Regions from separate parts of the Flavonifractor sp. DFI.6.63 genome, predicted to be linked through region 1. Evidence: riboswitches for the same ligand, from Rfam matches in the RefSeq annotation. Region 1 holds a riboswitch; the other holds the start of a gene.
What was found. A riboswitch is a leader RNA that binds a small molecule or an ion and turns the genes downstream of it on or off. The one in region 1 is predicted to bind cobalamin.
Positions count from the first base shown of each region.

Region 2: another riboswitch for cobalamin. It lies ahead of NE547_RS06640 (ABC transporter substrate-binding protein); the one in region 1 lies ahead of NE547_RS17410 (ABC transporter substrate-binding protein).

Region 1 covers NZ_JANGBE010000054.1:7,834-11,241, reverse strand. The annotation lists gene NE547_RS17410 (ABC transporter substrate-binding protein) at 63-1,241, opposite strand; cobalamin riboswitch at 1,394-1,602, opposite strand; gene thpR (RNA 2',3'-cyclic phosphodiesterase) at 1,744-2,274, shown strand; gene sleB (spore cortex-lytic enzyme) at 2,557-3,222, opposite strand; gene NE547_RS17395 (translation initiation factor 2) at 3,359-3,408, shown strand, end outside.
Region 2 covers NZ_JANGBE010000009.1:16,021-19,428, reverse strand. The annotation lists gene NE547_RS06650 (TetR/AcrR family transcriptional regulator) at 1-352, opposite strand, end outside; gene NE547_RS06645 (hypothetical protein) at 578-910, opposite strand; cobalamin riboswitch at 1,362-1,549, shown strand; gene NE547_RS06640 (ABC transporter substrate-binding protein) at 1,734-2,735, shown strand; gene NE547_RS06635 (iron ABC transporter permease) at 2,747-3,408, shown strand, end outside.

The DNA of each region.
Region 1 (3,408 bases):
TACGCGGCCTTCCCCCCCGCCAACGGCAGGGCGGGTTCTCCCACCTGCCGCTGGCGTGGCCCTCAGGACAGCTTGATCAGATGGTCGGTGGTCACATCGCCGTCGGCGCTGGCGAGAATGGCGTTCATATCCGACAGGATGGAGGCGATGGCGGCGGTAGACTGGGTAAAGTCCGGCGAGGTGATCCAGACATTGCCGTCCTGCACCGCTTTGAAGTCGGCAAACAGGGGGTTATAGTCGATCATTTCCTGGATGGAGGCAAAGGAGCGGGCAAAGTTCACATAGAACAGGTAATCCGCGTCCTTGTTGCCGGCGTACCACTCTTCAAAGGTCATATTGGTATTGCCGCTCTTCTCCGGCTCCATATCGGCCAGGATGTACGTGCCGCCGGCCATGCCGATCAGCTGGGCCATATAGTCGCCGCCGTTGCGGGCATAGCACTTGTCGGTGGAGGTGATGTAGCCCATGGCCACGGTCTTGCCGTACGCCTGCGCGGCGGTGGCGTCCTCCACAAGGGCCTTCTGCGCCTCAAAATAGGCTTCGGCCTGCTCCTCCATGCCGAAGAGTACGCCAAACAGCTTTACCCACTCCACACGGCCCAGGGGATGGGCCTCCTTGGAGGAATTCTCCACGATGGAGGGGATGCCCAGCTCGTCAAATTTCTCCAGCACCTCTGGATTGTTGTCGATCATGGTGGTATCCACGTGCAGCTGAATGTCGTTGGCGGTCATCTGCTCATAATCCGGTTCCTTATAGTGGCCGGAGAAGGCGATGCTGCCCTCGTTCATCTTCGCCACCACATCTTCGATGTACCAGTCCTCCACGTCGTTGGCCACCAGCTTCACGTGGTCCAGCCCGCCCATGGCGGCCACCAGTGAGGTCATGCCGGTGCTGGCCAGATAGACCCGGTCGATGGGCTGCTGCAGAACCACCACGCCCGCCTCCAGCTCCTCGGGGACGCTCATGCCCTCGGGCACCACCAGATAGGTGTTCCCGGTGGTGCCGGCAGTGAACATGCGGTAGCCGCCCTTATAGCGGTCGACGGCAAAATTCCGGGCATACTCCAGTTCCATGGGGCCGTCCAACACCAGCTTGCCGTCGTAATCCTCCTGGGGCGCGGCGGTCTCCGGCACAGCCGTCTCCGGGGCGGCGGTCCCGGACGCGGCGGGGTTCGTGTTCCCGCAAGCCGCCAGGCAAAGCAGCAGGGCCAAGGACAGGATGCTCATTCCGATTCGTTTCATAGTTTCCTCCTCATGTTATGGATCGCTCCAGTCTATAAAATCCCCCCTTGTTCCAGCGGACGCACCCCTCCCGTGGACGCAGAAAGCCGCGGCAGCGCTGAACGCTGCCGCGGCCGGTTTTCCGCAACAAAAAGTCCCCTATGCCATAACGCGTGGCAGGGACGTCCTCAAGCAGGTCTTCTGACTTACGCTTAGGGAGAGCTGCCTCTCCTGCGTCCGTGCTCTGCCTTCCCGGTTTCCCAGTGGCTGATCTTCATCAACGAGCAGCGGCCTCAGCGCTTACAGCGGCGGTACCGTCCGGGATTCTCACCCGGTTGTCTATCATTCCTCTAGGAGGGACACTTGAGGGAAATTTTATTAAGGCCATTCTACTGATTCCGCTCCGGTTTGTCAACAGGATTTTAGCACGCGGCCCGGCCCTTGCGGGCCAAGCCCGCCTCTGCTATACTCAGGCTGTTCCCTGCGGGAAGCGGGACCTTACGGAAAAGAGGAGGCGTCTTATATGCGTCTGTTTGTGGCGGCGGCGCTGCCGGAGTCCTGGAAGGACGCTCTGGACAGGGCGGCCCGGGCCCTGGCGGACCAGGGCGTACGCGGGAATTTTACCCGGCGGGAAAATTATCATCTCACCCTGGTCTTTCTGGGAGAGACCGACCGTCTGGACGACGTGATTGCCGCCATGGATACGGTGGACGCACCGCCCTTCCCGCTGCGCACCTGCGGCGTGGGAAGGTTCCGCCGTTCCAGCGGGGATATCCTATGGGTGGGCGTACAGGCCGCGCCCGGCCTCACTGAGGCCCAGTGGCAGCTCTCCCATGCGCTGGCGGGGGCTGGCTTCCCGCTGGAGGAGCGCGCCTACCGGCCCCATCTGACCCTTGCCCGGCGCGCGATCCTTCCCCGCTCCATGGACGAGGGCCGCTTGTCCGGCCTGCTGACGCCCCTGGAGCTGACCCTGGACCGGCTGACCCTGATGTGCTCGGAGCGCCGCTCCGGCCTGCTGCGGTATACGCCTATTTACGAAAAGCGGCTGTTTTAAGGCGTCACCGCACAATTCCCCACGCACGTCTTGGCGGCCAATTTGCCCCACAAATGCGTTGCAAAACCTTGTAATACGCAAAGTATTCCTGCGGTTTTGCGCCTTTTTGCGGCACAAATTTTCGCGCCGATCCGCACGCGCTGAATCATGCGGTAATGCCTTGACCCGAAAACGGCTTGCCCCGCAGCCGGACTCCCGCACGGCCGGGCCGGTCCGCGCCCGTTCAGCCAAACACGAACGCGCGGGGACGCACGGCGCACAGCGCGACGGAGCTCCCCGCCCTCAGGAGCAAAAGCGGTGGTTCCCGATGACTTTGATGAGGGGACGGCTCCAGATCCAGGCGCTGGTGGCCGTGCTGGGGTTAAAGTAGTAGATCGCTCCGCCGCTGGGGTCGGCGCCGTTGAGTGCCTCCCGGGCGGCGCGGACGGCGGAATCGGCCACCGGCTGGTCGATTTGCCCGTCCACCATGCAGGTAAAGGCTCCCGGCTGGTAGACCACCCCCGCGACGGTGTTGGGAAAGGAGGGGTGCTCCACCCGATTCAGAATCACCGCGCCCACCGCCACCTGCCCGCTGTAGGGCTCTCCCCGGGCCTCGGCGGAGATGACCCGGGCCAGCAGGTCCAGGCTTGCGGACTGGCTGCCGGAGGTTCCGGCGCTGGGCATGCCCAGTGCCTTCCGGGTGGCCGCACCTACGATGCCGTCCGCACTCAAGCCGTTGGAGCGCTGAAAGTATTTTACCGCCTCGGCGGTCTGGCTGCCGTAGATGCCGTCCACCGAGCCGTCGTAGTAGCCCCAATTTTTCAGTTTGGTCTGGATGGTGCGCACCTCGCTTCCGGTGGAGCCCACCCGGTATGTGGCCGCCTGGGCGCTCTGGGCCTGGGAGATGATGATACTGTTCACCGCGAACAAAAGGGCCAGCGCAAGAGCCAGCCGTTTCTTTTCCGCCATAGGTCCGCCTCCTTCCAATACGGTTTTAGTCTACGGAAAATTTCCGTCCCTTATGAGCGGAAATCCTTTCCACGCACGGAATAGCGGCGGCAAAAAAGGGCGATACTGGAAGGTATCAGGAAAGGATGTGGCGGCTGTGGTCAAAGGCGTGTCCCGACAGGTGATCGTGGTAAAATCCCCCGACCC
Region 2 (3,408 bases), on a different contig from region 1:
CCACCGCTTCGCTCTGGGTGTACGCCTCCAGATAAATATCCCTGAGGTTCTCGTTCAGTTCTGTCAGCGTCAACTGGATGGCAGTCTCCACCGCATAGACGTAAACGGGCGGGATGCGCTCCCCGACAATCTTTCTTGCCGCGCCAAACTGATTCCCGAACATGAATTCTATCAGTTCGATGAGTACGCCGTCCTTGGCACGGAAAATGTTCTGGAAGGTGCTGACCGACACATCGGCATCCCTTACAATTTCTGCCACCGTAGTGCGGTTGTAACCCTTTTCCAGGAACAGGCGGACGCAGGCGGTCAGAATTCTTTTCTTTGCGGCGAGGCTTGCGCTTGTAATCGCCACACCAATTACTCCTTTCATTTTAAATTGGTTTATATACCATATATAGCTTACAATTAAAGCAATTGCAAGCGGTTTTAAAAATTTCTCCGGCAAATTGTAGGTTTTTGCAGAATTTGCAACTCCATTAACAGGGTACTATAATCGAGGCGCCCTCAGACAACAACAGAAAACGTCCTCACCATCTGTCGGTATCGGCAAACAGCTTTCCAAATCAGGATTGTGCTTTCACGAGTGCAAAGACATGCTCTCATCTTGTTCGAACGGGTCATTTTTCGTGTTATCTGCACTTGAGTCGTATGCGTGATCTGAGAGATTGCTTTTGACCCAGGAGGGATGGGAATCGAGTTTATAGCGGATACGCTTGTCTAACGGTTCTTTGTGTAACGGCATCTCCCGCTTTTCGGCTCTAAGATCGCCACTATCGCCAAATACGGCCGCTTCTCCTTCCGTCAGCAACCGGAAAGACATCGTGGCGTCTGGAACATTTGCATCCGTTCCCTTGCTTGCGTGGACGATCCGGCTGTCTTTTTCTGCATTGGCATGCTTTTCATTACGCAAATTCCATGTACTCCCTTATTTCCGGATGGAACCTTAGCGCGCGCTGCCCGGCCTGCCTTGGGGCCGTGGGCGGCGCGGCAATGATGGTTTCGACAGCGTCGTGCATCCGGCTCAACTCGCAAGGCAGTTTTCCCCGCACCGCAGCACGGCCGGACCATAGATATTCATTTCCCCAACGCCTTTTGCGTCCGCACCATTGACAATTCGCCGTTCCGGCTGGACAGGCCCGTTTGTTCCTTTATGCCCCTATTTTACGGCGCACAGCCGCTTTCCCGTGTGGTATTGCCTGCGCTTATCAAATCTTTTAAAAATTGCGATAACAAAAACGGCATGGACCCGGACGCCGGCCCCGTTCCGCAGCCTATGCCGCCCCGCCCCCTTACGGAATCAAACGATAATGTGTTTTCGCCTCTTGCTATTTTCGCAAAAATCGCGTATACTGACCTTACAATTCAATCAAAACTATCCAAGTGCCGCTCCGCGCAGGAGCGGGTAATAGGGAATCGGGTGCAAATCCCGAACGATCCGGTCACTGTGAACGGGGAGTCTGCCGCACAACGCCATTGTCCATCAGGATGAGAAGGCGCGGCCGATGCCGATCCGCAAGTCAGGAAACCTGCTTGGATGGAACGATGAGGTATCTTCCGCAGAGAGCAGCTCATCTGAAACAGCGCCGGGACCGGTGTGCCAACAGGGCCGCCGCGTCCGCTTGCCGCCGTACTCAGGGCCCCGCTTTCCAAGAAGCTTGGAAAGCGGGGCCTTTTGTTGCAGAGAGGCGTTCTTTTTGCGGTGATATGATTTTAAACCGGAAGGAGACCCCTTTATGAAACGTGCGAAATCCCTCTTGTGCCTGCTCCTGCTCCTGCTGCTGACCGTGTCTGCCTGTGCCGCACCCAGCGGGGGCGCTTCCTCCGCCCGTACCCCCGCCCCTTCCCCCAGCGCCGGACCCGCGGCGGAGCCCACCCCAGAGCCGGTGTCTGAGACCTATACCTTTACCGACGGCCGCAGCAAGGAGGTCACCGTCGACCGCAATCCGCAGCGGGTAGTCTGCACCTATGGCTCCTACTGCCCTTTGTGGTACGAGTGCGGCGGGACTCTGGTCTACCGCAAGGATATCTATTCCTCCTATTCTCCTCTGCCCGCGGAACTGGAGGCGGTCCCCATCCTGGCCGACGGCGAGACCATCAGCGCCGAGGTGGTGCTGGAGGCCGAGCCCGACCTGGTCATCATGAACAACAGCAAGAGCGATCTGGAGATGGCCGAACTGCTGGAGGCCGCCGGAGTCCCCTGCCTGGTCTACGGCTATAAGACCTTCGAGCAGTATCTGGACCTGGTCAAGATCTTCACCGAGCTGACCGTGCGCCCCGACCTGTACGAGACCTATGCCACCGACGTAAAAGCCCGCGTGGACGCCGTGCGGGAAACGGTGGCGGGCCACTCGGCGGAGGCGGTGCTCATTATGCCCTCTACCAGCGGTCCCAGCTTCACCAGCGCGGACACCATGTGCGGCAGCATGCTGTTGGATCTGAACTGTAAGCTGCTGTCCTACCCCGACGGCGACGTTACCCGGGAGAAGTATGAGTTCAGCATGGAGAAGCTGCTGGAGCTGGACCCCCAGTATATCCTTACCGCCGGCGGCGGGGACGATCAGCAGGCCGCCGCCCGGCGAGTCCTTGAGCTGCCCGGCTTCACCGACCTGACCGCCTACAAGGAGGGCCGCTACCGCCACCTGGACGTGAGCATGTACATGTACAAGCCCAACGGCCGTTATGCCGATGCCTATGAGCAGCTGGCCGCCTTCCTCTATCCCGAGCTCTTCGCGTAAGCGGCGCGCCCATGGAACGCACACACGCGCGCCCGGAGCGGCCCTGCGGCCTGACCCGCCGGAGGCGGCTTGCCAAACTGCTGCTGCTGGCCGTGCTGCTGGCCGCGGTCTTCCTGGCCGGAACGATGTTCGGCGCGGTGGACGTAAGCGCCCCGGACATCCTGCGGATCCTTCTGTTCGGACAGGACAGCGGCGTCTATACCACCATCATCCGGGAGGTGCGTTTTCCCCGGAACCTCCTGGCCTGCATGGTGGGGGCGTGCCTGGCCCTGTCCGGCGCGATCATGCAGGGCATGATGCGCAACCCCATGGCCTCGCCCAGTATTCTGGGCGTCACCAGCGGCGCGTCGGTCACCACCTACATCATGTATCTCTTTTTCCCCGCCGCCTCGTCCCTGATCCCGCTCGGGGCGTTCTGCGGAGCCCTGGCGACCACGTTTCTCATCTTCGTGTTCGCCTGGAAGGGCGGGCTGAATCCGGTACGCTTTATTCTCTCCGGCGTGGCCCTCTCCGCCATCCTTTCGGCGGTAAACAACATCCTCACCATCCGCTTTCCCGACGCGCTGCAGGGGATGGCCGGCTTCATGGTGGGCGGCCTGTCCGCCCGGAGCTGGCCCCATGTGCGGATGATCCTTCCCTACTTTCTGGCGGGCCTGGCGCTGGCCCTGCTGTA